DNA from 3 places in the Micromonospora sp. DT227 genome. Region 1 is predicted to be linked to each of the others. Evidence: riboswitches for the same ligand, from Rfam matches in the RefSeq annotation. Region 1 holds a riboswitch; each other region holds the start of a gene.

What was found. A riboswitch is a leader RNA that binds a small molecule or an ion and turns the genes downstream of it on or off. The one in region 1 is predicted to bind cobalamin.
Region 2: linked by a shared signal. The riboswitch ahead of ACLQ2W_RS13610 (ribonucleoside-diphosphate reductase subunit alpha) and the one ahead of cobN (cobaltochelatase subunit CobN) in region 1 are both predicted to bind cobalamin.
Region 3: linked by a shared signal. The riboswitch ahead of ACLQ2W_RS03790 (ABC transporter substrate-binding protein) and the one ahead of cobN (cobaltochelatase subunit CobN) in region 1 are both predicted to bind cobalamin.

Annotation. Positions count from the first base shown of each region.
Region 1 is NZ_JBNCLA010000011.1:138,792-148,931, forward strand. Features, by position in the region: gene bluB (5,6-dimethylbenzimidazole synthase) at 1-309, shown strand, start outside; cobalamin riboswitch at 573-702, shown strand; gene cobN (cobaltochelatase subunit CobN) at 1,023-4,691, shown strand; gene ACLQ2W_RS29410 (VWA domain-containing protein) at 4,688-6,967, shown strand; gene cobO (cob(I)yrinic acid a,c-diamide adenosyltransferase) at 7,049-7,660, shown strand; gene ACLQ2W_RS29420 (cobyrinate a,c-diamide synthase) at 7,657-9,018, shown strand; gene cobI (precorrin-2 C(20)-methyltransferase) at 9,015-9,803, shown strand; gene cobM (precorrin-4 C(11)-methyltransferase) at 9,800-10,140, shown strand, end outside.
Region 2 is NZ_JBNCLA010000003.1:283,583-293,722, reverse strand. Features, by position in the region: gene ACLQ2W_RS13615 (ribonucleotide-diphosphate reductase subunit beta) at 1-99, opposite strand, end outside; gene ACLQ2W_RS13610 (ribonucleoside-diphosphate reductase subunit alpha) at 105-2,486, opposite strand; cobalamin riboswitch at 2,608-2,817, opposite strand; gene ACLQ2W_RS13605 (alpha/beta hydrolase family protein) at 2,931-4,127, opposite strand; gene ACLQ2W_RS13600 (cytochrome P450) at 4,218-5,441, opposite strand; gene ACLQ2W_RS13595 (hypothetical protein) at 5,509-6,522, opposite strand; gene ACLQ2W_RS13590 (TetR/AcrR family transcriptional regulator) at 6,592-7,173, shown strand; gene ACLQ2W_RS13585 (SCO5389 family protein) at 7,243-7,635, opposite strand; gene ACLQ2W_RS13580 (carboxyl transferase domain-containing protein) at 7,783-10,140, opposite strand, start outside.
Region 3 is NZ_JBNCLA010000001.1:758,753-768,892, reverse strand. Features, by position in the region: gene ACLQ2W_RS03795 (FecCD family ABC transporter permease) at 1-554, opposite strand, end outside; gene ACLQ2W_RS03790 (ABC transporter substrate-binding protein) at 623-1,555, opposite strand; cobalamin riboswitch at 1,639-1,808, opposite strand; partial or broken gene ACLQ2W_RS03785 (M14 family metallopeptidase) at 1,879-3,189, opposite strand; gene ACLQ2W_RS03780 (C39 family peptidase) at 3,396-4,736, shown strand; gene ACLQ2W_RS03775 (DUF4229 domain-containing protein) at 4,796-5,074, opposite strand; gene ACLQ2W_RS03770 (hypothetical protein) at 5,102-5,563, opposite strand; gene mqnE (aminofutalosine synthase MqnE) at 5,571-6,740, opposite strand; gene ACLQ2W_RS03760 (C40 family peptidase) at 6,971-8,647, shown strand; gene ACLQ2W_RS03755 (hypothetical protein) at 8,758-10,140, shown strand, end outside.

The DNA of each region.
Region 1 (10,140 bases):
GCGGTCCTGGGTCGCCACGCCATCTCCGACACCGGCCTGTATTCGACCTGTCTGGCCATCCAGAACCTCTGGCTGGCCGCCACCGCCGAAGACCTCGGCCTCGGCTGGGTGTCGTTCTATCGCGAGCAGTTCCTCCAGCGGTTGCTCGCCATCCCGGCCGGCATCCGACCCGTCGCCTGGCTCTGCCTCGGCCCCGTCACCCACCTCGAAGCGGTGCCCGATCTCGAACGACACGGCTGGCGCCACCGGCGCCCCCTGTCCGCGGCGATCCACCACGACCGCTGGAACCCCGCGTCCGCCACGAGGTGACGTCTCTGCCGCATGGGTAGGGGCAGCGCCGGACTGCCCCTACCCGCGCTACCTGATCGCTCTCGGTCAGCGGCGTGTTCGGGGCTGTGCGATCGAGACGGCCCGGGCGCCGGCGGAGCGCCGGTCCGGAGGGTCGTGACCCCGGCGGGGCGGCTGGGGGACTGATCGGCCGGTCTCGATGGTCCGGGCGACGGTTGCCCGTGGTGGAGTGGCGTTGACCGCAGGTCGTGAGGTGTGGCAGCATTCGCGGCCTGACGGCAGTGAAGGAAGCCGGTGCGATTCCGGCGCGGTCCCGCCACTGTCACCGGGGAGTGATCCCCCCTTGCGAGCCACGACCGTGCGTGCGCGGTTGGAAGGCCGGGGGTGAGCGTTGATCCGGGAGCCAGGATACTTCGGCCGTCGGACGTACCCCAGGGCGTGGACACCCGAGGAGGACCCGATGACGCACGGCATCTCTTTCATCGACGAACATCGTCATGATCCGCACGGTGGACGCTCCGCCGCACCCGTTGCCTGCCATGCCGCCGGTCGTGCCGGCGCACCCGGGACCGTGGACCCCCTCGGCCGGGGCGCGTGCCGCCAGCGTTGACCGCTCCCCGACCCGCGTCTCGGTGAGTCGCGCCGCGGGTCGCCGCACCCGCTGACGCCGCTCCCATCCCACTTCGCCCCGGTCGCCTCCGCGCGACCCCGGGTGTCACTCTCCGGAGTTTCTCGTGCGCATCCTGTTGCTGTCCACCGCCGACACCGACCTGCTGGCCGCCCGCGCCAGCGACGCCGACTACCGGCTCGCCAACCCCGCGCGGGTCGCCGCCGACGCGGTGCCCGCGCTCGTCGACGGCGTCGACCTCGCCGTCGTACGCCTGCTCGGCGGCCGGCAGACCTGGCCGGACGGGCTGGCCGCCGTGCTGGCCAGCGGCGTCCCCACGGTGGTGCTCGGCGGTGAGGCGCTGCCCGACGCGGAGCTGATGGCGGTCTCCACCGTGCCGTCCGGTGTGGTCACCCAGGCGCTCGCGTACCTGGTCGAGGGCGGCCCGGCGAACCTGAGCCGGCTGGCCCGGTTCCTGTCCGACCGGGTGCTGCTCACCGGCGAGGGCTTCGACCCGCCCGCGCCCACCCCGGCCTACGGCGTGCACGGCGATCCGGAGATCGTCCCCGGCCGGCCCACCGTGGGGATCGTCTTCTACCGGGCGCACGCGCTGGCCGGCAACACCGGCTTCGTCGACGTGCTCGCCGACGCGGTACGGGCCGCCGGCGGGAACCCGCTGCCGATCTTCTGCGGCTCGTTGCGGGGGTTGACCGCCGGCGCCGGTCCGCTCGGTCTCTTCGGCCGGTGCGACGCGCTGCTGGTCACCGTGCTCGCCGCCGGCGGAGCGGTGGCCGCTGACGCCTCCGGCGGCGGCGACGAGGACGCCTGGGACGTCGGCGCCCTCGCGGCGCTGGACGTGCCGGTGATCCAGGCCCTCTGCCTCACCAGCACCCGCGAGCAGTGGGCCGGCAGCGACGCCGGACTGTCCCCGCTGGACGCCGCCATGCAGGTCGCCATCCCCGAGTTCGACGGCCGGATCATCACCGTGCCGTTCTCGTTCAAGCGGATCGACGCCGACGGGCTCTCGGTCTACGCCGCCGACCCCGACCGGGCCGCCCGGGTGGCCGGCATCGCGGTCCGCCACGCCCGGCTACGGCACGTGCCCGCCGCCGACAAGCGCGTCGCGGTGGTGCTCAGCTCGTACCCGACCAAGCATTCCCGGGTCGGCAACGCGGTCGGTCTGGACACCCCGGCCTCCGCCGTCCGGCTGTTCGCGGCGATGGCCGACGCCGGCTACCACCTGGGTGACGCCCCGCCACCCGACGACGGCGACGCCCTGATCCACGCGTTGATCGCCGCGGGCGGCCACGACGTGGAGTGGCTCACCCCGGAGCAGCAGCGCGCCGCCGAGGCCCGGATACCGGGGCGTACGTACCGGCGGTGGTTCGACGAGCTGCCCGCCGCGCTGCGCGAGCGGATGCGGGAGCACTGGGGTGAGCCGCCCGGCGAGCTGTACACCGAGGGTGGGGACATCGTCCTGGCCGGCCTGCGCTTCGGCAACGTGGTGCTGCTGATCCAGCCGCCGCGCGGCTTCGGGGAGAACCCGATCGCCATCTACCACGACCCGGACCTGCCGCCCAGCCACCACTACCTGGCCGCGTACCGCTGGCTCGCCGCGCCGGTCGCCGACGGTGGGTTCGGCGCGGACGCCGTGGTGCACCTGGGCAAGCACGGCACCCTGGAGTGGCTGCCCGGCAAGGGCCTCGGCCTGGCCGCCGACTGCGCCCCCGACGCGGTGCTGGGCGACCTGCCGCTGGTCTATCCGTTCATCGTCAACGATCCCGGTGAGGGCACCCAGGCCAAACGGCGTGCCCACGCCGTCGTGGTCGACCACCTGGTGCCGCCGATGGCCCGCGCCGAGACCTACGGGGACCTGGCCAGACTGGAGCAACTGCTCGACGAGTACGCCACCGTGCAGGCCCTCGACCCGGCCAAGGCGCCGACCGTGCGGGCGCAGATCTGGGACCTGGTCTGCGCCGCCGAACTGCACCACGACCTGCACGCCGAGGCGATGCCCGACGCCGACGACTTCGACGACTTCGTGCTGCACCTCGACGGCTACCTCTGTGAGGTCAAGGACGTGCAGATCCGCGACGGGCTGCACGTCCTCGCCGCCGCCCCCACCGACGAACCGCGGGTCAACCTGGTCCTCGCGGTGCTACGCGCCCCGCAGGTCTGGGGCGGCGCCCGTGCCCTGCCCGGCCTGCGGCAGGCGCTCGCCGGCGCGTACGGTCTCGACGAGCAGGCGCTGCTCGCGTCGCCGGGGCGGCGGATGGCCCTGCCGGCCGCGCTGACCGAGGTCGTGGACGGGCCGTCGGTCACCGCCGCCGACGCCGTCGACCTGATCGAGGCGCTGGCGCGCCGGCTGGTGGTCGGCATGGAGACCCTCGGCTGGGACGCCGACGCGGTCGAGGCGGTGGTCGCGGAGGTGACCGGCCGGGCCGTCCCGGACGCCGCCGCGGTGCTCCGCTTCGCCGCCACCGAGGTGGTGCCCCGCCTGGCGCGGACCACCGACGAGCTGACCAACACCCTCGGCGCCCTGGACGGCCGGTTCGTGCCGCCCGGCCCGTCCGGCTCTCCCACCCGGGGGCTGGTCAACGTGCTGCCCACCGGTCGCAACTTCTACTCGGTCGATCCCAAGGCCATTCCCAGCCGCAACGCCTGGGACGTCGGCACGGCGCTGGCCGACTCGCTGCTCGCGCGGCACCTCGCCGACACCGGCGCGTACCCCCGGTCGGTGGGGTTGTCCGTCTGGGGCACCAGCGCCATGCGGACCCAGGGCGACGACATCGCCGAGGTGCTGGCCCTGCTCGGCTGCCGACCCGTGTGGGACGACCGGTCGCGGCGGGTCACCGGTGTCGAGGTGGTGCCGACCGCGGAACTGGGCCGGCCCCGCGTCGACGTCACGGTCCGCATCTCCGGGTTCTTCCGCGACGCGTTCCCGCACGTGGTGGCGCTGCTCGACGACGCCGTCCGGCTTGTGGCCGCGCTGGACGAACCGGACGCGGAGAACTTCGTCCGCGCGCACGTCGCCGCCGACCTGGCCGAGCACGGCGACGAGCGGCGGGCCACCGCCCGGATCTTCGGCTCCAAACCGGGCGCGTACGGCGCGGGACTGCTGCCGCTGATCGACGCCCGAACCTGGCGCAGTGACGCCGACCTCGCCGAGGTGTACGCGGTCTGGGGTGGCTACGCCTACGGCCGGGGTCTCGACGGGCGGGAGGCGCGTGCCGACATGGAACGCTCGTTCGCCCGGATCGCGGTGGCCGTGAAGAACCAGGACACCCGCGAGCACGACATCGTCGACTCCGACGACTACTTCCAGTACCACGGCGGGATGGTGGCGATGGTCCGCCATCTGACCGGCGCCTCGCCGGAGGCGTACGTGGGTGACTCGGCGATGCCGCACGACGTGCGCACCCGGACGCTGGGCGAGGAGACCCGGCGGGTGTTCCGGGCCCGGGTGGTCAACCCGAAGTGGATCGCCGCGATGCGCCGGCACGGCTACAAGGGCGCGTTCGAGCTGGCCGCCACCGTGGACTACCTGTTCGGCTACGACGCCACCGCCGGGGTGGTCGACGACTGGATGTACGAGCACCTGGCCGCCGCCTACGTCTTCGACGACACCACCCGTGACTTCCTGGAGCGGTCCAACCCGTGGGCGTTGCGCGGCATCACCGAGCGGCTGCTGGAGGCCGCCGACCGGGGGCTGTGGGCCGAACCGGAGCCGGCCACCCTGGACCGGCTCCGCGACACGTACCTCGCCAGCGAGGGTGACCTGGAGGAACGCGCATGAGCACCTTCCCGTTCAGCGCTGTGCTCGGCATGGCCGACATGCGGCTGGCGCTGCTGCTCAACGCCGTCTCCCCGGCGATCGGCGGGGTGCTGGTGCGGGGCGAGAAGGGCACCGCCAAGTCCACCGCGGTACGGGCCCTCGCCGCGCTGCTGCCACCGGTGCGGCGGCTGGCGGGCTGCCGGTTCGGGTGCGATCCGGCCGCGCCCGACCCGGCCTGCCCGGACGGTCCGCACCCCGCCGGCGCCGCCGCCGAGACCGCGCCGGCCCGGCTGGTCGAGCTGCCGGTCGGCGCCGCCGAGGACCGGGTGGTCGGCTCGCTGGACCTGGAGCGGGCCCTCGGCGAGGGGGTACGCGCCTTCGAACCGGGCCTGCTGGCCGCCGCGCACCGCGGCGTGCTCTACGTCGACGAGGTGAACCTGCTGCACGACCACCTGGTTGACCTGCTGCTCGACGCCGCCGCGATGGGTCGCAACCACGTCGAGCGGGAGGGCGTCTCGGTCAGCCACGCGGCCCGGTTCCTGCTGGTCGGCACGATGAACCCGGAGGAGGGTGAGCTGCGCCCGCAGCTCCTCGACCGGTTCGGGCTCACCGTCGAGGTGGGCGCCAGCCGGGACCCGGCGGTCCGCGTCGAGGTGGTCCGTCGCCGGCTGGCCGCCGACGCCGACCCGGCCGGCTTCGCCGCCCGCTGGGCCGAGGCCGATGCGCGGACCGCCCGACAGGTGGCCGCCGCCCGGCAACGGCTCGCCCGGGTGCGACTGCCGGACTCCTCGCTGCGCCAGATCGCCGAGGTCTGCGCCACGTTCGACGTGGACGGGATGCGCGCCGACATCGTCACCGCCCGTACCGCGATGGCGCACGCCGCCTGGCACGGGCGGGACCGGGTGACCGTCGACGACGTCCGGGTGGCCGCCCGGCTGGCCCTGCCGCACCGGCGTCGCCGCGACCCGTTCGACACTCCCGGTCTGGACGACAAGCGCCTCGACGAGGCGTTGCAGCGCGCCCAGGACGAGCACCCCGATGACCCGGACGACGGCGGCGACGGCGACGGCGACGGCGACGGCCCGCGGGGCGGCGGTCCGGGCGGTTCCGGCGGTCCGGGCGGTCCGGGCGGTTCCGGCGGTCCCGGCGGTCCTGGTGGGGCGGCGGGGGACGGGCCCGGCTTCGGCGGGGGCGGCCCGGACGGGCGCGGCGGAGACCCGGCGGCCGGGGACGGTCGTGGTCCCGACGGGGCCGGCCCGGGGCGGCACGGTTCCGGCGGGCGCGACACCGTCGACGCCGAGCGTCGTGGACCCGACGCCGACCGAGGCGGACCCGACGGAGAGTCGTTCGCCGGGGACAGGTCGCACGGTCCCGCCGGACGGCCGGCGGACGGCCGGCCCGGGTGGGCCGACGGCGGCGGGCCTGGCGACGACGACGAGCGTCGTGACCGGCCGCGTCCGGGCGACGCCGCCGCCGGTCAGTCGGTGGCCGTACCCCGGGGTGGGCTGAAGGCGCGGCTGCTCACCGCGCCCGGGGTGGGGGACGGGGTGCCCGGTCGGCGATCCCGCGCCCGCACCGGGCGGGGCCGCACCACGGGCGCCCGGGTGCCGGCCGGTCGGGTGACCGCGCTGCACCTGCCGGCCACGGTCCGCGCGGGCGCGCCGCACCAGGCGGCCCGGGGTCGGCTCACCGGTCCGCTGCGGCTGCGCCCGGACGACGTGCGCGAGGCGGTCCGCGAGGGACGCGAGGGCAACCTGGTGCTGTTCGTGGTGGACGCCAGCGGGTCGATGGGCGCTCGCGAGCGGATGACGGCGGTCAAGGACGCCGTGCTCGCCCTGCTCACCGACGCGTACCAGCGGCGGGACAAGGTGGCGGTGATCGCCTTCCGGGGCGACCGGGCTCGCACCCTGCTGCCGGCCACCTCGTCGGTGCTGACCGCCTCGATCCGGCTGGCCGAGATGTCCACCGGTGGGCGTACCCCGCTGGCCGAGGGCCTGCTCGCGGCGGCCGACCTGCTGCGCCGGGAACGGCTGCGCGACCCGAAACGCCGCCCCCTGGTGCTCATCGTCACCGACGGTCGGGCCACCGCGGGCCGGCGCCCGTTGGAGCGGGCGGCCACGGCGGCGACGCTCCTTGCCGCCACCGGCGCCCCCTGTGTGGTCGTCGACTGCGAATCGGGCCCCGTCCGCCTACACCTGGCCCGCCGCCTGGCCACCCAGCTCAGTGCCCCGCACCACCTGCTGAACGCCCTCACCCACCCGCTCGCCCGCGATCTTGCACTTGCTGCCCCGGCATAGCGGACGAAGCGCACACATGGCGGACCGAAACCGCAAGATCGCGGGAGTGCTCGCGGGGATGACGACGAGGAGAGATCGCTGATGCCACAGGGGAAGCCGAGCACGGTGCCCGACGACGGCCTGACGACCCGGCAGCGGCGGCACCGGCAGCTGCTGCTCGTCCACACCGGACAGATGAAGGGGAAGTCGACCGCCGCGTTCGGGTTGGCGCTGCGGGCCTGGACCGCCGGCCTGCCGATCGGGGTGTTCCAGTTCGTCAAGAGCGCCAAGTGGCGGGTCGGCGAGGAGAACGCCTTCCGGGCGCTCGGCGAGGTGCACGAGCGCACCGGTCAGGGCGCGCCTGTGGTCTGGCACAAGATGGGCGAGGGCTGGTCCTGGATCCAGCGCGGCGGTGCGGCCGACCACGCCGCCGACGCGCTGGAGGGCTGGCGGCAGATCCAGCGCGACCTGGCCGCCCAGCGGTACGGGCTGTACGTGCTGGACGAGTTCACCTACCCGATGAAGTGGGGCTGGGTGGACGTCGACGAGGTGGTCGCCACCCTCGCCGACCGGCCCGGCTTCCAGCACGTGGTGATCACCGGACGGGACGCCGACCCACGGCTGGTGGAGGCGGCCGACCTGGTCGCCGAGTTGACAAAGGTCAAGCACCCGATGGACGCCGGTCAGAAGGGCCAGAAGGGTATCGAGTGGTGACCGGCCCGACGACGCCCTGGGCGCTGCCCCGGCTGGTGGTGGCCGCGTCGGCCAGCGGGCACGGCAAGACCACGGTGGCCACCGGGCTGCTCGCCGCGCTGCGCCGCCGTGGCCTGACGGTCAGCCCGCACAAGGTCGGTCCGGACTACATCGACCCCGGCTACCACGCGCTCGCCGCCGGCCGGGCCGGCCGTAACCTCGACCCCTTCCTGGTCGGCGCGGACCGGATCGCCCCGCTGCTGCGGCACGGCGCGAGCGTCCCCACGCCCGCCGACGTCGCCGTGGTCGAGGGCGTGATGGGCCTGCACGACGGCGCCGTGGGCCGGGGCGACTTCGCCTCCACCGCGCACGTCGCCCGGCTGATCGACGCGCCGGTGCTGCTGGTGCTCGACACCACCGCGCAGGGTCGGTCGGCCGCCGCGCTCACCCTCGGCATGGCCGCCTTCGACCCGACGGTGCGCATCGGCGGGGTGATCCTCAACCGGGTCGGTTCGCCCCGGCACGAGACGCTGCTGCGCGACGCGCTCGCCGAGGTGGGCGTGCCGGTGCTCGGGGCGGTCACCCGGGCCGTCGAGGTGGCCGCCCCGGCCCGGCACCTGGGGCTCGTCCCGGTCACCGAGCGGGCGCCCGAGTCGCTCGCGATCGTCGCGGCCCTCGCCGACCTGGTCGAGTCCACCGTGGACCTGGATGCCGTGCTCGATCTGGCCCGCACCGCCGCGCCGCTGCGGGTGCCCGCCTGGGATCCGGTCGCCGCCGTCGGCGGCCCGGCCGGCGGGGACCGTCCGCTGGTCGCGGTCGCCGGTGGTCCGGCCTTCACCTTCTCGTACGCGGAGACCACCGAACTGCTCACCGCGGCCGGCGCCGACGTGGTCACCGTCGACCCGCTGCGCGACCCGGCGCTGCCCGCCGGCACCCGCGCGGTGATCGTCGGGGGCGGTTTCCCCGAGGCGTACGCGGAGGCGCTGGCCGGCAACGCCACCCTCCGTGCCGAGGTGGCCGCCTTCGACGGCCCGATCGTCGCCGAGTGCGCCGGGCTGCTCTACCTCGGCCGGTCCCTGGACGGCGCGCCCATGTGCGGCCGGCTCGACCTGACCGCCCGGATGACCGGTCGGCTGACCCTCGGCTACCGGGAGGCGGTCGCCGCCGCGGACTCCCCGGTGGCCCGGGCCGGCGACGCGGTACGCGGCCACGAGTTCCACCGCACCACCACCGACCCCGGCCACGGCGAGCAGCCGGCGTGGCGCTGGAACGGCACGGCGCACGGCTTCGTGGCCGGCCGGGTACACGCCTCCTACCTGCACACCCACTGGGCGGGCGCCCCGGCGGCCGCCCGGCGCCTGGTCGAGGCGTGTCGATGACCGCCGGCAGTCGAGCCGCCGCACCTGTCGACGCGGTGCTGACCGGGGTCGGCGTCGGGCCCGGCGACCCGGAACTGCTCACCCTCAAGGCGGTACGGGTGCTGTGCGCGGCCGACCTGGTCTTCGTACCCGTGATGGCGGACCGGCCCGCGGGCGGCGCGGACCAGGGCGGGGGCGCCGGCCGGGCCGAGCGGACCGTGCTGGCGCACGTCGGGGCGGACCGGCTGCGCCGGCTGCCGTTCGCCCTGGACGACCGGGGCGGGGTGAGCCCCCGGCGCGCGGCGGCCTGGGACGCCGCCGCCCGCGTGGTGGTCGAGGCGGTCGACGCCGGGGCGCGGGCGCTCGCCTTCGCCACCATCGGCGACCCCAACGTCTACTCCACCTTCGGCTACCTGGCGCAGAGCGTCCGCGCGCTGCGCCCGGCGGTGCGGGTCGCCACCGTGCCCGGCATCACCGCGATGCAGGAGTTGGCCGCGCGCAGCGGCACCCCGCTCTGCGAGGGACGCGAGCCGCTGACCCTGCTACCGGCGACCGCCGGGCTGGCGCTCTTCGCCGACGCGCTGGCCGGCCCCGGCACCGTGGTGGCCTACAAGGGCTGGCGGCGGCACCCGGAGCTGGTCGGGGAGCTGCGCCGGCAGGGCCGCCTCGGCGACGCCGTGCTCGGGTGCGGCCTCGGGCTGCCCGACGAGCGGATCGGCGCGGTGGACGACGCCGCGCACGACCTGCCGTACCTGTCGACGCTGCTGGTTCCCGCCCGCCGGGACCGCCGAGGAGGAAAACTGTGACCAGCTCCGGCAAGGTGTGGTTCGTCGGGGCCGGCCCCGGCGCGGCGGACCTGTTGACCCTGCGGGCGGCCCGGGTGATCGCCGACGCCGACCTGGTGATCTGGGCGGCCAGCCTGGTGCACGCCGACGTGCTCGGCCACGCCCGCGCCGACGCGGAGATCGTGGACTCGTCGCAACTGCCCGTCGAGGGAGTGCTGCCGCTGTACGAGCGGGCCGCGCGGCGAGGGCTGACGGTGGCCCGGATCCACTCCGGCGACCCGGCGCTCTGGGGCGCGGTGCAGGAGCAACTGGACCTGTGCCGGGCGCTCGGCCTGGCCGTCGAGATCGTTCCCGGCGT
Region 2 (10,140 bases), on a different contig from region 1:
GATGGCGTCGCGGAACCGGTCGAAGAAGTGCGGGTAGCGCATCGGCCGCAGGGTCAGGTCCATGCCCGGGTCGAGCAGCATCGGGCGGGTCTCGGGCATCGTGGTCACTGGCAGGCCTCGCAGCTCTCGGGGTTCTCCAGGGAACAGGCGAGCGCCTCGTCGTCGCGGGCGGGCACCGGGGCGAGCACCGGGGCCACGGTGGCCTGCTGGATCCGGGTCGCCGGACGCGACCGCAGGTAGTAGGTGGTCTTCAGCCCGGACCGCCAGGCGTACCGGTACATCGAGGAGAGCTTGCCGATGGTCGGCGCGCTCAGGAACAGGTTCAGCGACTGCGACTGGTCCACGTAGGGCGCCCGCGCGGCGGCCAGGTCGATCAGCGCCCGCTGCGGCAGCTCCCACGCGGTCCGGAACAGCTCCCGCACCTCGGCGGGCAGCTCGGCGACGCCCTGCACCGAGCCCTCGGCCCGCTTGATCCGGTCGCGGACCTGCGGCGTCCACAGCCCGCGCGCCTTCAGCTCCCGCACCAGGTACGTGTTGACCTGGAGGAACTCGCCGGACATGGTCTCCCGCTTGAACAGGTTCGACACCTGTGGCTCGACGCACTCGTAGCAGCCGGCGATCGAGGCGATGGTGGCCGTCGGCGCGATGGCCACCAGCAGCGAGTTGCGCAGCCCGTACGCGGCGATCCGCGCCCGCAGCGCCGCCCACCTGTCGACCTGGGTCGGCGTCGCGCCCCACAGGTCCGGGTGCAGGTCACCCTTCGCGGCCCGGGTCCGCGGGTACGCCGGATGCGGCCCGAACCGTTCGGCCAGCCCGGCGGAGGTCTCCAGCGCGGTCAGCAGGATCTCCTCCTGCACCCGGGTGGACAGCTCCCGCGCCGCCGGTGAGTCGAACGGCAGGCGCAGCGTGAACAACGCGTCCTGGAGGCCCATCAGCCCGAGCCCGACCGGCCGCCAGCGCGGATTCGACGCCGCCGCCTGCGCGGCCGGGTAGTAGTTGATGTCGATCACCCGGTCCAGGAACACCACCGCGGTGCGCACGGTGGCCCGCAGCTTCTCCCAGTCGACCCCGTCGGCGGTGACGTGCGCGCCGAGGTTCACCGAACCGAGGTTGCACACCGCGGTCTCGGCGTCGTCGTTGACCTCCAGGATCTCGGTGCACAGGTTGGACAGGTGAATCACGTTGCCCGGCTCGCCGGTCTGGTTGGACAGCCGGTTCGCGGCGTCCTTGAACGTCATCCACCCGTTGCCGGTCTGCGCGAGCGTGCGCATCATCCGCCCGTACAGGTCACGGGCCCGGACCGTGCGGACCGCCTTCTTCTCGGCCGCCCGGTACGCGGCGTCGAACGCCTCGCCGTACAGGTCGGGCAGCTCCGGCGCGTCGGACGGGTCGATCAGCGACCAGTCCTCGTCCGCCTCGACCCGGCGCATGAACTCGTCCGGGATCCAGTTGGCCAGGTTGAGGTTGTGGGTGCGCCGGGACTCCTCGCCGGTGTTGTCCCGCAGCTCCAGGAACTCCTCCACGTCCGGGTGCCACGGCTCCAGGTAGACGCAGGCCGCGCCCTTGCGCCGGCCGCCCTGGTTCACCGCCGCCACCCCGGCGTCGAGCGTCTTGAGGAACGGCACGATGCCGTTCGACCGCCCGTTCGTGCCCCGGATCAGCGCGCCCCGGCCGCGCACCCGGGACCAGGAGATGCCGATGCCGCCGGAGAACTTCGACAGCTTCGCCACCTGGTGGTAACGCTCGTAGATGGAGTCCAGCTCGTCGCGGGGCGAGTCCACCAGGAAGCACGACGACATCTGGGTGTGCCGGGTGCCCGAGTTGAACAGCGTGGGGGAGCTGGGCAGGTAGGCCAGGCTGGACATCAGCCGGTAGAGACCGACCGCCTCGGCCGGGGCGTGCGACAGCCCGCAGGCCACCCGCAGCAGCCAGTACTGCGGCGTCTCCACCACCAGCCGCGACTCCGGGTGCCGCAGCAGGTAACGGTCCGCCACCGTACGCAGTCCGAAGTACTCGAACCGCAGGTCACCGGCCGGGTCCACGGCGTCGTCCAGCTCGTCGGCGTGGCGGGCCACGAACGCGGCGGTGTCGTCACCGATCAGCCCCAGCCCGTGCGCGTACCCGATCGACTCGCTGAAGCGCGTCACCTGTTGCCCACGGACCTCCTCGTCCACGTACGCGGCCAGCAGCCGGGCCGCCAACCGGGAATATTGCGGCTCCTCGCCGATCAGCTCCGCCGCGGTCTGGATCGACAACCGGTCCAGCTCCGCGGTGCTCGCCCCGTCGTAGAGCCCGCTGATGGTCCGGGTGGCGACCCGCAGCGGATCGACCTCGTCCAGGTCGGCGACCCAGCGCTCGACCGCCCGGACGATCCGGTTGACGTCGACCGGCTCGGTGTCGCCGTCCCGCTTGCGGACCCGCATCGCCAGCCGGCGCTGCTCCGGCCCGGTGGCACCGGACCGCTGACTCTCCTGCACGACCGTCATGACCTCTCCCTCGCTGTCACCGATGGTCTCGGCCGGCGGGAGAACGCCAACGGGCACGGCACGCAGGCCGGCCCGGTTGCTGGCGTCGGTCGTCCCGCGCGACCTTCGACCGCCGCGCGCGGCAGCGCACGGCGCGCTGGCAGGTCTTCGGACTCGCGGGCGTGACACGAAGGTCGCCTACTGGCCGTCGCTTCCCAGGCCGGTGGCCCAGTGCTGATGACGGCGGTCGTTCCCACTCACCGCTGCGGGGCAGTCCCGGACTTCCACCGGGTTCCCTCTTGCCTCGGCCGCGCCTGTCAGGCGCGGCCGAACCAGCTGCGGGGACACCATATATGGCGGTGATGGCCGGTAGGCAACACCAGATGGGAGGTGAAGGCGGGGCCCCTTGTTAACGCCTCCGGTAGAGGAGGGGGCCCCGCTTGACACCGCCGCCCGCCGATCGGCTCAGGCCACGAACGACACCTCGGGGAAGGAGCGGCTCGGGCCGCGCAGCAGGTGACCCCGGTGCCGCAGGTGCCTGTCGAAGAAGGCCAACGGGTACGCCTGTTGGATGCGTACCGCGCGGGCGGGGTCGAGGGTGCCGATCCAGCCGGTGAGCTCCTCGTCGCTCATCCCGATCACCCGGGCCAGTTGCGGCACCAGCCACTGGTTGTCGCCGTACGACTGGTGGAGCGCGCCGGCAGCCTGGACGTTGAGCCGCCAGCCGTGCAGGTGCGACCAGAACTCGGCGACGGCGGGCTCCGTGACGCGGGTGTACTCCGCCGTCATCAGCATGAACGGCCGGTCCAGGTCGGTGGGCCGCGGCTGGGACAGCATCGGGCCGTCGAAGCTCAGCCCGGCGCGTACCCGCTGGTCGGTGCCCATGGTGAGCGCGGTCGCGGTCCCCCCCTTCGACCAACCGAACATGCCGATCCGGTGCGGGTCCAGCGCCGTGCACAGCCCGGTCGGGAGCGGCCGACGGTCGACGTCCGGGTTGCCGCCGGCGGCGAGGACGGCGATCTGGTCCAGCACGAACCGCACGTCGCGGGTGTAGGTCCAGGGCGTCGCGTCGTAGTCGTCCTCCCGGACGGTCACCCGGCCGTCCGGGAACTCGCTGGGCCCGTCGTACGTGTGGTCCACCGTGACCACCGCGTATCCGTGGCTGGCGAGTTCCTGGACCACGATGGTGGTGTCCGATCGATGGCTGCCCGCGCCGTGCGAGTAGACCACCACCGGCAGCCGACGGGCGGCGCGTCGCACCGGCGCGCCCTCGTGGCCGGCGGTCAGCGGCGCCCGCACCGCGTCGGGATCGAACCCGGTGGACTCCAGTAGCGCACGTAGCGACGCGGCGGTCATCCACTCGGCGCGGGGGTGCCGCCACACGTCCCGGGCCGGATACCAGACGTTGACCATCAGCTCCCGATACCGTCCCGGCCCGGCGAGGGGGTCCGGTTGTGACCGGTCGACCAGGTGCAGCGCAACGGTGCCGACCGGGTGGGGTCCGGTCGGTGTGGGCAGTGTGAGCCGGGCCGGCCCCGGTTGGGCCGTGGCCGCCGTCGTGCGGCCGGCGACGCCGATCGACGCGCCGGCTCCCACCGCCAACGCGGCCCGGACCAGGGTGCGGCGGGTCATGCCGTGTTCGGGGACGGATGTCTCGGTCATCAGTGATCCTCCTCGGCAGCTTATTCACTCAGTATATATACCGAGTGTATAGATGCAAGCGCGTGCCCGGTCCACGGCCGGGTGCCGCGCCTACCAGGTGACCGGCAGCGCGACCGGGCCGAGGATGGCGTGGCCCGGCTTCCACGGCACCTCGTCCGGCGGCACCGCGAGGCGCAGGCCGGGCAGCTCCCGCAGCAGCAGGCCGAGTGCGGTGCGGACCTCCAGCGCGCCCAGGTGGGCCCCGATGCAGTAGTGCGCGCCGTGGCCGAAGGACAGGTGCGGCGTGGGCGCGCGGTCGAAGTCCATCCGTTCCGGGTCCGGGAACACCGCCGGGTCGCGGTTGGCGGCGTCGTGCGAGGGGACCACGATGTCGCCCGCCGCCAGTCGGGCGCCGCTGGGCAGCGTCACGTCCGCCATCACCCGCCGCGGCATCTCGTCGCCGTTCGCGGTGGAGTGCAGCCGCTCCAGTTCGGCGACCGCGCCGTCCAGCCGCTCGGGGTGCGCGAGAAGGTACGCCCATCCGGTGCCGGCCGGCCCGTACGGCTCGGTCTGGAGCACGTGGACGAACGTGGCGATCGAGCTGGCCGTGGTCTCCCAGCCACCCACCACGAGTGAGATCGGCAGCTTGATCTGGACGTCCACCGGCTGGTCGGCGGCGGCGGTCGCGATCCGGCCGAGCAGGTCGTCGCCGGGTCGGTCGCGTCGCTGTTCGAGCTGCTCCCACAGGTAGCCGCCCATCTCCTCGGCGGACCGGGCCGCCTCCTCGCGGCTCAGGTCGCCGGCGCCGAGGAACATGTCGCCCCACCGGCGGAACCGCATCCGGTCGTCGGCCGGCAGGCCGAGCAGGTCGCAGATCACGTCCAGCGCGAACGGGACGGCGAAGTCGCGGACCAGGTCCGCCGGAGCGCCCCGGCCCACCATCGCGCTGAGCCGCTCCTCGGCCGCGGTGCGGACCGCGTCGCGCAGCCCGTCGACGGCCGGCCGGGTGAACGCGTCCTTCACGGTGCCGCGCACCCGGGCGTGCTCGGCCCCGTCCATGCCGAGCATGGTGCCGGACACGTCGACCTCGTCGGCGTACGCGGCGGCGGCCCGGGAGAAGACGTCCTGCCGGCGCAGCACCTCGCGCACGTCGGCGTACCGGCAGATCAGCAGCGCCGGAACCGGTTCGCCGCCGACCCGGCGGACGATGGGCACCACCGGAGAGCCGGCCGCGAACCGGGCGTAGTCGGGGTGCTTGTGCGGGCCGGGCGGCCGGTTGACGCCGTCGGCGTCCTGGTAGAAGGGATGGGGCCGGCGGGCGTCGATGTCCGTCATCCGTCCACAGTGCCAGTTCCGTCCCGGCGGCGGGGCCCCGCCGTCGGGACGGCGGCGGGCCGGACGCCTAGCCGGCCGACCGGCTCGACGCGCGGGCGTGGCCGTACTCGGCGAGGGCGTGGAAGGCGGCCTTGGGTGTCCACGAGCCGTCCGGCAGCACGCGCACGATGCCCCGGGCCGCCAGGTCGTAGTCGTGCTCCGGGTCCTCGGTGGTGGGCAGGTGCCGGTTCGCGAACGTGTAGACGAACGCCGCCTCCACCCCGCCCGCCTCGTAGTCGCGCAGCAGGTCGACGAGGTAGCGGGCCTGGCCCTCCTCGTCGCGCTCCAGCGTCGCGGTGAGCTTCGCCGCCCGGCCGTGCTCGTCGTAGGTCACCGGTTCCGTCGCGCCCGCGACGTCGGCGGCGCCCCGATACGTGCAGCAGCCGAACTCCGTGGCGGCGTACGGCTTGCCCTGGCCCACCGCCGCCGCGAGGCTCTGCGGAAACGCCGCCGCGTTCGTGGCGTCGCGGTAGCCGGCGTCGCTGGCGATGATGTCGAACGGGGTCCAGTCGACGCCTTCGAGGGGGATCGAGGCGTATCCGACCGGGCCACCGAACCGCTCGCGCACCGCGGGAAGCGCGTCGGCGAAGAAGTCGCGCACCGCGGCCCGCGCGACCGGGACCGCCTCCCGCATCCGCATCGGATCGGTGAACAGCGCCAGGCGCTCGGTCAGGTCGCGGCCGGGCAGGAAGCCCTCGGTGAACATGGAGATCTCGGAGCCGGTGAGGTAGACGACCGTGGCGCCCTCGCGTCGCAGCCGCTCGGCCCGTTCGGCGCCGTCGAGCAGGAACGCCATGAGCCCGGCGCGGTCCAGGCCGTTGGTGAACGGGCAGTACCACACCTCCAGCCCCGTCTCGGCCGCCAGGCGCGCGGTCAGCTCCAGCCGGTCCTGGACGCCGCCGGTGATCCGCACCGCGTCGCAGTGCAGCTCGTCGCGGATGACCCGCAGGTCGCGCCGTACGGTCTCCGGGTCGAAGGGTTCGTGGGTGGTGGACCCGGCGCTCACGAAGCCGGTGTCGTAGTTCATGCCGAAGACGCGCATCTCGCGTTCCTCCCCGTTCGGTAAGGTACGCCGCGTACCCTACAGGGTACGTCGAGTACCCTGCAAGCCATGGGCACGAGGCGCCGGGGCGAGGAACTGGAACGGGCGATCCTGCACGCCGCCGCGGCGGAACTGCGCGAATCCGGATACTCGGGGATGACGATGGACCGGGTCGCCGCCCGCGCCGGCACCAACAAGAACGCCATCTACCGCCGGTGGCCGCACCGGGCGGCGCTGGGCATCGCGGCGTACCGCCACCTGTCCGACGCCGCCATGCCGAACCCGGACACCGGAACGTTGCGCGGCGACGCGCTCGAGATGCTCCGGCGGGCCAACGAGACGTGGTCCTCGCCGCACGGGACGATCCTGCGTGGCCTGCTCGCCGCCGCGGCCGACGACCCGGAGCTGCTCACCCTGATGCGGGAGCGGTCCGGGGCGGACACCATGGACCGCGCGTGGCTCGGGATGCTGGAACGGGCCGCGGCCCGGGGCGAGGCGCCGGCGGCGGCCGCCCGGCCCCGGGTGGCGACGGCGCCGATGATGCTGCTCCGCGCCGAGTACGCGATGCGCGGCATCCCCTCGGTCCCCGACGAGGTGCTTGTCGAGATCGTGGACGAGGTGTTCCTGCCGCTGGTGCGCGGCCACGGCTGACCCGGCGCCGACCCCACCGGGCCGGCGGCGGGCCGGCGGGGCACGCCGGCCCGCCGCGTGGCGCGTGGCTCAGCAGTTGCGCAGCGTCGGGGACTGGTTCAGCAGTTGGCCCCGGCTGGAGGTGAACCGGCGGTACGCCTCGGAGCCGGCGGCGGACGGCCGGAACGCGGCCACCCGGTGACAGTTCTGGAACGCCAGCCGCACCCCGAAGTGACGCTCCAGGCCGGCGCGGATCGCGTCGCTGGCGAGCGCGCGCAGCAGTTGCCCGCGCTCGGTCTCGCCCGGCGGCGGCACGACGTTGTCGGTGAAGTCGGCGTCGGACGTCGCCAGGTCGGCGACCACCCGGCTGACGGTCTCCCAGGCGTACGGCAGGGAGTCGCGGACGCAGGCGACGAACGCCTCCTCGGACACGGGACCGGCCTCGGCGGCGCGGAGCAGGGCGGGCGGAACGGTGAGCGACATGTCTCCTCCACTTCCGGAAACGACAACCGTTTCCATCAAGCTGACGTGGTGAGCACATCACGGCCGGTTCGGCCCGGTCAAGCACCGCCACACGCGAAGCGGCGGACGGGCCCGAAGCCCGTCCGCCGCCGTCGACGCGTCCTGGGGTCAGCCCAGACGCGCCTCGATCGCCTCGATGATCCGGGGCCGCAGCTCGGCGGCGCGGATCACCGCGTCCACCGAACCGACCTCGACGGCACGCTGGATGCTGTGCACCCGGTCGAACTCGGTGGCCACCTCGCCCAGCTTCTCGGCCCGCACCGACGACCGCAGCTCGTCCAGCTCCCCGGTGAGCGTCGCGCGCTCGGTGCCGGTGGCGGCCCCGACCCGGCGCTCCAACTCGCGTACCCGGGGATCGGCGGCGGTGCGCGCGGCGACCTCGCCGGCGAAGACCACGGCGGCGGCCGGCGCGCCACCGAGCACCGAGGCGAACGAGCCCTCGATCGCCAGCACCGTCATGGCCGGGTTGAGCGCCTTGGAGAACACCACGAACGCGCCGCCGTGGTAGCGCGAGATCACGCAGAACACGATCGGGCCGCGGAAGTTCACGATCGCCCGGCCGATCTCCGCGCCGTACTCCAGTTGCAGCTTGCGCATCGACTCCGGCGAGCCGTCGAAGCCGGACAGGTTGGCCAGCACGACGAGGGGCCGGTTGCCGCTGGCCGCGTTGATCGCCCGCGCGGCCTTCTTCGACGACCGGGGGAACAGCGTGCCGGCGGTGTAGGTGTCCGGGCCGTCGGTGGGTGGGAAGCCGTGCCGGGGCACCGACCGGGACTCGATGCCGAGCAGGCAGACCGGGATGCCGCCGAGGTGCACGTCCTGCACCACCGCGGTCTCCGCGTCGGCCATGCCCGCCCACCGCTCCAGCACCGGGTGGTCCTGGTCCGCGAGGGCCCGCATCACGGTACGGATGTCGAACGGCTTCTTCCGGTCCGGGTTCGCGGTGGCGGAGAAGATCTCCCCGACCGTGGTGAAGTCGCTGCCGGCCACCGTGTGCGGGAACGTCGACACGTCCCGGTCCACCGGGTCGGTGGTGGTGGCCCGACGCGGCGCGTCCTCACCCGGCGCCACGTACGTGTGGTCGTAGTGCGCCATCAGCACCTCGTGCGCGGCCGGCAGGTTCGGCGCCCAGTACTGCGCCTGGCCGTTCGGGCCCATCACCCGGTCGTAGCCGCCGATGCCGAAGTTGTCCTCGGCGGACACGCCACCGGAGAAGTCAAGCGACTGCTTGCCGGTCAGCACCATCGCCGAGTCCGGCGTCATCACCAGCACACCCTTGGTGTGCATGAGCATCGTCGCCTCGGCGTTCCAGTACGGCTGGGCGCCGACGGTGATGCCCGCCACCACGATGTTGATCTCGCCGCCGTCCTGGGTGAACTCGACGATCCGCTTGAGCGCGGCGGCCACCCAGTCCATGTTCTCGGTGCCCGAGGTCATCGAGATCCGGGCGCCGGCGGAGAGCGCGTACCACTCCAGCGGCACGCCCATCCGCTGCGCCAGGTCCAGCGCGGCGATCACCCGCCGGCACTCCGGCTCGGAGAGCGCGCCGAGCGACTTGGTCGGGTCGCCCAGCAGCACCACCCGCGTCACCCCGTCCGGGTGCCGTGGCGTCGGCGTACGGACCACGCCGGCCACGATCGCGGCGGTGTTGCGCCCCTTCGGCCGGTCCACCGGCACCAGCGTGTGCTCGGCGTCCAGGTCGTGCTCGGTGAACTCGCCGAGCAGCCCGGTCAGCTCGTACGGGTAGACCGTGTTGCGGCTGGCCGCCCGCAGCACCTTCAGCCGGTAGTCGTCGAGCGGCTCGACCGGCTCGGTCGGCGGCTCCCCGACGAAGAGCCGGGCCTGCCCGGTGACGTCGAACGCGATCCGCACGCCGACCTTGGTCAGCTCCCCGGTCCGGCGGTCCCGCTGCCGCCCGATGAACAGGATCTCCTCCAGGTCCGCGCCGACCGTGGTCGGGCGCACCCGGGCCGCGATCCGCTCCATCTCCTCGCGGGTCAGCTCGCTCGGCGGCCAGACGTAGATGACGATCCGGTTGGTCGGGAACCGGACCTTCGACGGTCGCCGGGACTGCGCCCGGCGGATCGAGTCGATGCAGGCGGTGACCGCGTCCTCGGTGGTCGGCAGCGCCACCAGCCGGCCGTCCTGCTCGCGCAGCTCGGTCAGGTCCCGGACCTGGGCGAACGCGACGAGCCGCTGGTCCGTCGGGTTCTCCTGGGCGACCGCCTGGAAGAGGTAGACCTCCTCGTCCAGCGACGGCAGCCGGGTCAGGTCGAACCGGTGCAGCCGCTCCAACTGCATCCGCTGCGCGATGTACGGGTGCAGGCCCCGGATCAGCCGCTCCTCGACCATCGCGGTCCCGTCCGGACGGAACGTGAAGTGGTGGTGCATCACCGCGCCGCCGCGCCCGGCCACCGTGGTGGTGAGCCGGCGCACCCGGTCCGGCAGCGGATGCGCGTTGATCAC
Region 3 (10,140 bases), on a different contig from region 1:
ACGGCCACCCCGGCCAGGATCAGTGTGGCCGGGGAGCGGTCCCGGCCGCCGGCGGCACCGAGCAGGTACGTCATCGCCACCGCGCCGAGCGAGCCGACGAACGCGGCGAGCGGGACGGTGACCGGCAGGCCGGTGAGCGCCCCGCCGGCCCCGGCGCCGAGCACGATCGCCGCGGTGACCGCGAGCCCGGCCCCGGCGGCCACGCCGAGCAGGTACGGGTCGGCCAGCGGGTTGCGGAAGACGCCCTGGTAGCAGCCGCCGGCCAGGGCGAGCAGCGCGCCGACGAGCAGACCGAGCACGACCCGGGGCAGGCGCAGCTCGGTGACGATGGCGACCTCCTGCTCGGTGAGGCCGCTGTCCAGGTGCACGCCGGGCAGCAGGTTGAGCAGTTCCGCCGCGACGCTGGCGGGCGGCAGGCTGACCGGGCCGAACGAGACGCCGGCCACCAGCGCGACGAGCACCGCCACCAGGCCGGCGAGCAGCCAGCGGGTGCGCAGCCCGGCCGGCCGGGCCGGAGCGTCGGCGTGTGCCGCGCCCCGGCGGGGGCGCGGCAGCCGGCCGGCCGGCCGGGACGCGTCGGGCGTCCCGGCCGGCACGGGGTCCGCCGGTCGTACGGCCACGGTCAGGCCGGAACCTTGGCGGTGGCGTCGACGATCGCCTTCAGCAGGTCGACGACGCGCGGGCCCCAACGCGAGGCGATGTCGTCGTCAAGCGCCACGACCTGGTTGTTCTTGACCGCGGTGAGGCCGGCCCACCCGCTGCGCGCCTTGACCGTGTCGGCGCTCTGCTGGCAGCACTTGGTGTCGGCCAGGAAGACGAAGTCGGGGTTCGCCTTGACGATGACCTCCTGGGAGAGCTGCGGGTAGCCGCCGCTCTTGCCGCCGGCGTCGGCCGGGTCGGCGATGTTCTCCAGCCCGGCGAGCGCGTAGATGGTGCCGATGAACGTCTTGCTGGTCGCGGTGTACAGCTCCGGGCCCAGCTCGTGGTAGTAGGTCAGCTTCTCGGCGCGCTTGGGCAGGTCCTTGGTGAGCGCGGTGATGTCGTCCTTCATCTTCCGCACCACGGCGTCCGCCTCGGCCGGGTGGCCGGTGAGCTTGCCCAGGTCGGTGAGCTGCCGGTACGTGTCGTCGAGCGTGGTCGCGGCCGGGGTGAGCAGGACCGGGATCTTCAGCGCGACGAGCTGGCTGGCGATCTTGTTGGTGTCATTGGTGATCACCACCAGGTCGGGGCTCTTCGCGGCGATCGCCTCGGCGTTCGGCTGGTAGCCGGAGAGGTCGGTCTTCGGCGCGTCCGCCGGGTAGTTCGACTGGTCGTCGACGGCGGCGACCTGCTTGCCGGCGCCGATGGCGAAGAGCATCTCGGTCGAGGTCGGCGACAGCGAGACGATCTTCTCGGGGCGCTTCTCCAGCGTCAGGTTGCCCACGCTGGCGGGGAACGAGCCGCCGGACGCGCCGGGGGCGGGGGCGTCGGTCGAGGTCTTCTCGGCACAGCCGCCGAGCAGCAGCACGCCGGCCGCGAGCGCGGTGGCGAAGAGCCGAGGGGTACGTCGGGTCACAGGTCCTCCTGTCGGTCGAGGAGCGTGGTGCTTCGCCGACAGGCTGGAAGGGCCCCGTCCGCGAGGCGCCCTTCCTCGAAGGCGCGTGTCGCGACCGGGCCGCAGGCGACCTGGCTCGTCCCACGTCCGTCGGCGCCGGCGGGAGGCCGACGCCGACCGTACGGGGCATCACAGTTGCGGGACAGCGCCGGTTTCGCACCGGCTTCGCTGTGGCACGGTCGGTGACACCGTAGCGCACGACCAGCGGAGATCACCCGGACGGGCGGGGTGGGCGGGGACCCCGGTGGGGGTGGAGCCGGGGTCCCCGCCGCCGGGTGAGGTCAGCAGTACTGGCTTTGCTTGCCGATCGCCCGGTACGGGCAGTCGGCGTACTCGGAGAGCGTCAGCACGGCGTCCCGGTTGCGCGAGGTCTGCGCCGGGATCACCTCGTCGGGCGGGTAGAAGCCGCCGCCGGAGGCCGAGCCGGGGTACATCTCGAACGTGTACGCCCAGATCTTGTGGGCGCCCCACATCCAGTCGATGCTGGTGCCGTCCGCGATGTAGAGGTCGCTGGACTGCTCCGGGGTGTAGCCGTTGCTGGCCGCCATCTGCTGGCCGATGGTGGCGAACGTGTTGTACTGGTCGGCGGTCATCCCGGTGGCGGTGTTGCTGTACGTGTAGCCGTACGGCCAGAGCACCAGCTGGGAATAGGTGTGGAAGTCGATGTTCGCCTTGATCTGCTGCACCCCGCCGACGACCCGGCTGTTGACGAAGTTGCGCAGCGCGGCGGTCTCCGGGGCGGAGAAGGCGGACGGGCCGCGGTAGGTGTCCGACGACTTCGTGCCGGACGAGCCGCCGCAGCAGCCCCACTGGTAGCTCCAGTTGCGGTTCAGGTCGGTGCCGACGTACGTGGAGCCGCTGTTGGGCTGCCGGTTCTTCCGCCAGGAGCGGTAGGAGCCGGTGGCGATGTCGTACTCGCTGCCGTCCGGGTTGACGGTGGGCACGATCCAGATCTCCCGGGAGTTCACGATGCCTGTGATCCGGGAGTCGGTGCCGTAGTTGTCGGTGAACAGGTTGAGCAGGTAGATCGCCATCTCGACGGTCAGGTGCTCGCGGGCGTGCTGCTGGGCGTTGAACAGGATCTCCGGTTCGCTCTCGTCGGTGCCGACGTTGTCGGAGATCTTCACGGCCATCAGGTCCCGGCCCTGGTAGGACGTGCCGATGCTGAGCTTGCGGGCGATGCTCGGGTGGTCGGCGACCACCTGGTTCACCACCGCGGTCAGCTCGGCGTAGTCGTGGTAGTTCGAGTCGGCGGGCGGGAACGCGTACGCGGTCGCGCCGCCGGCCGGCGCCGGGGCGACGTCCTTCTCCAGCCGGAAGCCGAGCCGGGTGATCGCGTTCGCCTCGGCGGTGGTGGCCGTGACGTGCAGCACGCCGTGTTCGGAGTAGTCGATGGCGGCGCCGGTGCGGGCGACCGCGGTGCGGTCGGCGACGGTGCGTGGGCCGAGCACCCGGTAGGCGACGGCGGCCGACTCGCCGGCCCGGTCCGGGTCGGGGCGGGCGGCGGCCGGCCCGGCGGCGGCGGTGACCAGGATCAGGCCGACGGCGGCGACGAACGCGAGCCGGCGGCGCAGCGGGGACGTGCGGAGGGCCATGGACAACCTCCTCGGGGTACGGGGAGATCCCGTTGTCCGCACACTCCACCAGCAGTCACATGGTCATATCAACATCCGTCGTTGTCATGAACCATCCCGACCTGATCCTCACGTCGGCAATGATTTTCCATGGCTGAACATCTGGCGAAACTTCCCGCCAAGGACGACAGTGAACGGCAACGATGCCGTTTCCCCGTGGAGCTGCCATGTTCGGAAGACCCCTGCGCACGGTCGCCCTCGCCGGCCTGACCGCGCTCACCCTGCTCGGCACCACCGCACCCGCCCAGGCCAACGGCCCCCGGCCGGGCGTCACCCACGACGAACAGATCACCTTCCAGGAGTTCTCCCGCTACCCCGACTGGCGTACCGGCACGCACCAGGGCACCCGCGCCGTGCCCGGCCGCCAGCCGGCGCTCACCATCGCCCGGCCCGCCGGCACCACCGACTTCACCGACGAACACACCGGCGCCACCCGCACCTGGGAGTACGCCACCTGGACCTCACCCGAGCGGCGGATCGGGTTCGACGCCACCGAGCTCGTCGCGTCCTGGAACGCCAGCACCCCCGCCGGCACCTGGATCCAGGTCGAGCTGCACGGCACCTACAACACCGGGGCCCAGACCCCGTGGTACGTGATGGGCCGCTGGGCCTCCGGCGACCAGGACATCAAGCGGGCCACGCTGGACGGTCAGGGTGACCCCTGGTCGAGCATCTGGACCGACACGTTCGCCGTCGACGACGCCTCGGCCGGGGTGCTGCTGCGCTCGTACCAGCTCCGGCTGACGCTCTACCGCGCGCCCGGACAGGCCGCCGCGCCGCAGGTCCGGATGGTCGGCGCGATGGCCTCGAAGGTGCCGGACCGGTTCACCGTCACGCCGAGCCGGGGCGGCATCGCCTGGGGCACCGAGCTGGCCGTGCCCCGCTACTCGCAGAACGTCCACATCGGCGAGTACCCGGAGTACGACGGCGGCGGCGAGGCGTGGTGCTCGCCCACCTCCACCGAGATGGTGGTCGAGTACTGGGGACGCAAGCCCTCGGCCGAGGACACCGCCTGGGTCGACCCCGCCTACGCCGACCCGACCGTCGACCACGCCGCCCGGATGACCTACGACCACGAGTACGACGGCGCCGGCAACTGGCCGTTCAACACCGCGTACGCCGCCGGCTTCCCCGGCCTGGAGGCGCGCGTCACCCGCCTGCACTCGCTGGACGAGGCGGAACGGTTCATCAAGGCCGGCATCCCGGTGGTCACGTCGCAGTCGTTCCTGGCCGAGGAGCTGGACGGGGCGAACTACGGCACCTCCGGGCACCTGTTCGTGATCGTCGGCTTCACCGCCGACGGCGACGTGATCGTCAACGACCCGGCGTCGTCCTCGAACGAGGCGGTGCGCAACGTCTACAAGCGCGAGCAGTTCGAGCAGATCTGGCAGCGCACCAAGCGCTACCGGGCCAACGGCACCGTCGCCTCCGGCTCCGGCGGCATCGCGTACCTGATCAAGCCGCTGAACCGCCCCTGGCCCACCGTCCCAGGCTCCACCAACTGGTGAGCTGGAAGGAGGGGCCCCTTCTTAACGCCTGGCGTCGAGAAGGGGCCCCTTCTCACCACTCAGCCTCGGGGCTCGCCCGGTGCGTCGGTGGGCTGGTCGTCGCCGGCCAGGGCGGAGCGCAGCCGGTCCTTCTCGGCGCGGCGGCGCTCCGCCGCGTCGGCCATCTCCCCGGCCATCTCGTCCCGCCACCCCTTCAGCAGGAAGAACGACAGCGTGGCGGAGAAGACCAACGCCAGCATCAGCCGCAGGAACATGTTCATCTCGACGAACCAGAGGGCCGCCAGCACCGCGACGAACAGCCCGATCCGGCCCAGCGTGTACTTGACCGCCGCGCTCATGCCCGCATTCCCACTCTCTCCGCCACCTCAGCCCGTCCGCCGGGCCAGCCAGTGCACGCCATGAAACCAGATCACCGCGTAGACCACGGTGAAAACCGCCGCGGCCAGCGCGCCGGTGAACAGCGCCGGCAGCCCCGCGGCCAGCCCGGCCGCCAGCAACCCGGCCAGCACGCCGACCCCGAGCCCGACCAGCGCCGCCAGCACCCGGGCGGCACCGAACTCCCAGGCCCGGAAGTCGTCCCAGAACAGCCAGAGCGGCAGGATCACCGCCAGCCAGCCGTTGGTCCCCCCGAACCCGCCGGCGCCGAGGGCGGCGAACGCCCACTCGAAGAGCAGCAACGCCAGCACGCCGATGACCAGGCCGGCGAGCGTCACGCCGAGCAGGTCACCGAGCGTCAGGATGCGTCCCTCGGCGTCCCGCCGAGGAAAACCGCGCTGCTGCTCCCCGGTGCTCGTCGCCGGGTCAGGCCCAGACCTGCCGGTGCTCATCGCCGGGTCAGGCCCAGACCTGCTGCGGCTCGGAACGGCGCTCGGCCATCGACGGCGCGGCAGCGTACTCACGGACGGTCTCGTAGCGGGTGTTCCGCTCCACCGGGCGGAAGCCGGCGTCCCAGATCAGGTGGAGCAGGTCGTCCCGGTGCATGGTGTTCGGCGTGCCGTACGAGTCGGCGTCGTGCGTGATCTTGTATTCCACCACCGAGCCGTCCAGGTCGTCCACGCCGAAGTTCAGCGAGAGCTGGGCCACCGAGAGCCCGTGCATGACCCAGAAGCACTTCACGTGCGGGACGTTGTCGAACAGCAGGCGGGAGACCGCGAACGTCTTGAGCGACTCGGCCGGGGAGGCCATCGTGGTGCGGGCCTGGATCCGGTTACGGACCTTGCCGTCCGCCGAGTCGACGAAGTCGTGCTGGTAGCGCAGCGGGATGAAGACCTGGAAGCCCCCGGTCTCGTCCTGCAGCTCACGCAGCCGCAGCACGTGGTCGACCCGGTGCCGGGGCTCCTCGATGTGGCCGTAGAGCATGGTCGACGGCGTCTTCATGCCCTTCGAGTGGGCCAACCGGTGGATCCGCGACCAGTCCTCCCAGTGGCAGGCGTGGTCGACGATGTGCTGCCGGATCTCCCAGTCGAAGATCTCCGCGCCGCCGCCGGTCAGCGACTCCAGCCCGGCGTCCATCAACTCGTCGAGGATCGCGTCGGCGGTCAGCCCGCTGATCTTCTCGAACCACTGCACCTCGGTCGCGGTGAACGCCTTGAGGTTGACCTTCGGCAGCGCGGCCTTCAGCTCACGCAGCACCTTGGGGTAGTAGCGCCAGGGCAGCGTCGGGTGCAGGCCGTTGACGATGTGCAGCTCGGTGAGCTGCTCGTCCTCCATCTCCTTGGCCTTGCGGACCGCCTCGTCGATCCGCATCGTGTAGGCGTCCTTCTCGCCCGGCTTGCGCTGGAACGAGCAGTACGCGCACGACGCGGAACAGACGTTGGTCAGGTTGAGGTGCCGGTTGACGTTGAACATCACCCGGTCGCCGTTGAGCTCCGTACGCCTGTGGTGGGCCAGCCGGCCCAACCAGGTCAGGTCGTCGCTCGCGTAGAGCGCGATGCCGTCCTCGCGGGTCAGCCGCTCCCCCGCGTAGACCTTTGCTTCGAGCTCGCGCTTGAGTCCGGCGTCCATCCGAAAGCCACGTCCTTCCACCTGGGGTCCCGATCGAGCGTACGTCGCGGGTCCGGAGCGCCGCCCGCGCGGTCGACCGCAGCGACCCAGTTCACCGGTCGTCACGCTCCGCACATCGACATCGTTGCGTCGGTGAGGTAAGACAGGGTGGGGCGGAACACACACCAGGGGTCGCCCTGTCTCATCACGCCCACGACGCGTGGCGCGCACCAGACCGGACGGGGAGCGGAATGGTCGACAGCACCAAGGCCCGAAGGCGACGGCGACGCTCACCGGTGATCTCACCGGTGCTGCGCCCGGCGCTCTGGTCCGCCCTGCTCGGGGCGGTCGCGGCCGCGGCGCTCGCCACCCCGGCCTGGGCCGATCCGCTGCCCGACACCATTCCCAGCACCGGGTCCCGGCCGCAGGTCACCGGCCCGCTCCAGCTCCCCACCGTGCCCGGCGCCACCACCGGCCGCCCCGGTGCCACCGTCCCCGGCCAGCCCGGCGTCCCGGTGCCCGGCCTGCCCGGCGCCACCGTCCCCGGTGCCGCCGTGCCCGGCGGCGCGCCGGTCCTGCCGGGTGCCACGACCGGTGTCACGAACCCGGCCGACGGGCCGCTGATCGCGCAGATCAACCAGGTCGACGGCCAGGTCGCCCAGCTCGGCGACAACCTCCTGCGGGTCAAGGGCGAGCGGGACGCGGCCCAGGCCGAGCTGACCGCCGCCGCCGCCCGGCTCAGGGAGGCCCAGGCCGCGCTGGCCCGGGCCCAGGAGAACGCCAAGAGCGCCGCCGCCGACGCGGTCAAGGCCGACGCCGCGCTGCCGCCCGGCGAGTTCGGCGCCAGCCTGCGCCAGTTCTCCGATCTCCAGCGGATCACCCGGGGCGACAAGGCCGAGGGGGCCACCACCTCGGTGACCGGCGAGCTGCTGCGCGCCACCACCGACGAGCGGGTCGCGCGCGAGGCGCACGCCTCGGTCCAGCGCCGGGTCACCGAGAAGACCGCGGAGTTCACCCGGGTCGAGACCGACCTGCACAAGCAGGAAGCCGCGCTGCTCAAGCTCCGCCGCGACAACGCCGCCAAGCTGCTCGAGATCGAGCGCCGCGAGGACGCCGCCGAGCAGCGGCTCGGCAACCCGTACGTCGTCAACCAGAGCATCAACGGCCTGGTCGCCGACCCGCGGGCGCTGGCCGCCGTGCGCTACGCCCTGGCCCAGTTGGGTGACCCCTACCTCTGGGCGGCGGAGGGCCCGGACCGGTTCGACTGCTCCGGTCTGATGCTCGCCGCCTACCAGTCGGCCGGCTATCGGGGTCTGCCCCGCGTCTCCCGGGACCAGTACTACGCGACCCGCTCCCGCACCGTCAGCCCGACCGCCCTCCTCCCCGGTGACCTGCTCTTCTTCGCCTCCAGCGGTAGCTGGAGCAGCATCCACCACGTCGCCATGTACATCGGTAACGGCAAGATGGTGGAGGCGCCGCGGACCGGCGACGTGGTCAAGATCTCGGTGGTCCGGTGGTCCCGGCTCTACGCGGCGACCCGGGTGGTCGGCGCCGTCCCCGGGCCCGCCACGCCGGTGCCGCTCCCGACCGTGCCGGTCAACCCGCCGAAGCCCGGCACCACGCCGAAGCCGACCCCGAAGCCGACGAAGACCGCCACGCCGAAGCCCACGCCGACGCCGACGAAGTCCGCCACGCCGAAGCCCACGCCGACCACGTCCAGTCCGACGCCCACCCCGTCGACGAGCACCAGCCCGACGCCCACCCCGTCGGACACGCCGAGCCCGTCGCCGAGTCGCACCGCCACCGTCGCACCGTCGTCGACCACGGCGAAACCGACCGAGAGCGCCGCCGCGCCGTCGAGCAGCACGGCGAAGCCGACGGAGAGCACGGCCGGCAGCAAGTCCGCCAGCCCGACCAGCACCGGCTGACCCAACCGTCCGCTCCGACTGTGTTCCCGGGCCGGAATGTGGCACGGTGAGATCCAGGCACTTCCGGCCGGCGCCACGGTCGGGGGCGAGCGTGGGTGCGGAGGGGCGAGATGGGCGAGCACGAGGTTCCGGCGGAGACGGTCCAACCGGGATCCACGCCCGACCCCGTCGGGAACGCCGACGAGCGCCCGGCGCAGCCGGGTCCGGTCGCCGTCGCGCGGGCCCGGGTCAGCGTGGCCGGCTCGGCGGTAGCGCCGCCGTCGGGCGGGGAACGGCCCGGTCCGCCGGCCACCGCCACCACCTACCGGGCGGGTGCCCCGGCGGAGAGCGTCCCGCCGCTGGACCGCCGCCGCCCCGGGGCGACCGTCTCGCCGCCGTCCAGTTGGTCCGCCTTCGCGGCGGCCGACCGGCCGGCCTCGACCGACGACGACGCCGGTTCGCCGGCCGCCTCGACGCCGCCGACGCCGGTTCCGGTGGCCCCGGTCCCCCCACCGCCGGCCACCCGCACCACGGCCACCCCGACCCCGGCCGCCCCGACCCCGGCTGTCCCGAGCCCGGCTGCCCCGACCTCCGCTGCCCCGACCCCGGCTGATCCGACCTCCGCTGCCCCGACCCCGGCTGGTCCGACCCCGGCTGGTCCGATCCCGGCTGGTCCGATCCCGCTCCCGGCCGCCGCGACGCCGGCGCCCGTTCCGACCGTGGACGCCGCCGACCGTTCCGGGCCAGCTCCCGACGACGCCGCGGCGGACCCGACCGACGGCGACTCCCCGGCCTCCGGTGCCGCCCCGGCCCTCAGCGCCGCCCGGATCTCCGGCTCCGCCCAGGTGCCCGGCTCAACTCAGATGCCCAGCACCCCCCAGATGCCCGGCGCCGCCCAGGTGCCCGGTGTCGGCCAGGTGCCCGGCTCAACCCAGGTGCCGAACTCCGTCCAGGTGCCCAGCGCCGCCCAGGTCTCCGGTGCCGCCCAGGTCTCCGGTGCCGCCCAGGTCTCCGGTGCCGCTCAGGTGCCCGCGCCGCGCGCGGGGTCCCCGGACGCGAGCCGGGACGCCCGCCCCGGCGGCGACGCCGGCCAGCAGCCGGCCGACCGGTTCGCCGGCCGGGTCACGCCCGCGCCACGCACCGACTCCCCGGCAGCGCCCGCCCGGGCCAGCGCTTCGGTGCCCGGCCTGAGCCGGGTCTCGGCCGACGAGGTCGCCGTGTCGGTCGCGGCCGCGCCCACCGCCGCGAAGCTCTACCGGGCCGCCCCGGTCAACCCGGAGCCACCGGAGCCCGCCCAGCCGCCGGAGCCGGCGCAGCCGCCGTCCCCGCCGGGTCCCGAGCCCGAGCCGGCTCCGACTCCGGTGCCCGGGCCGACGCCCCCGTCACCGGCTCCGCCCGTACCCGAGCCGGAGCCCCCGCTCCGCCCGACGCCCCCGGTGCCGGCCCCCGTGCCGGCTCCGTCCCCGAATCCGCCCGGACCGTTTCCGCCGTCCCCGAATCCGCCGGGACCGAAT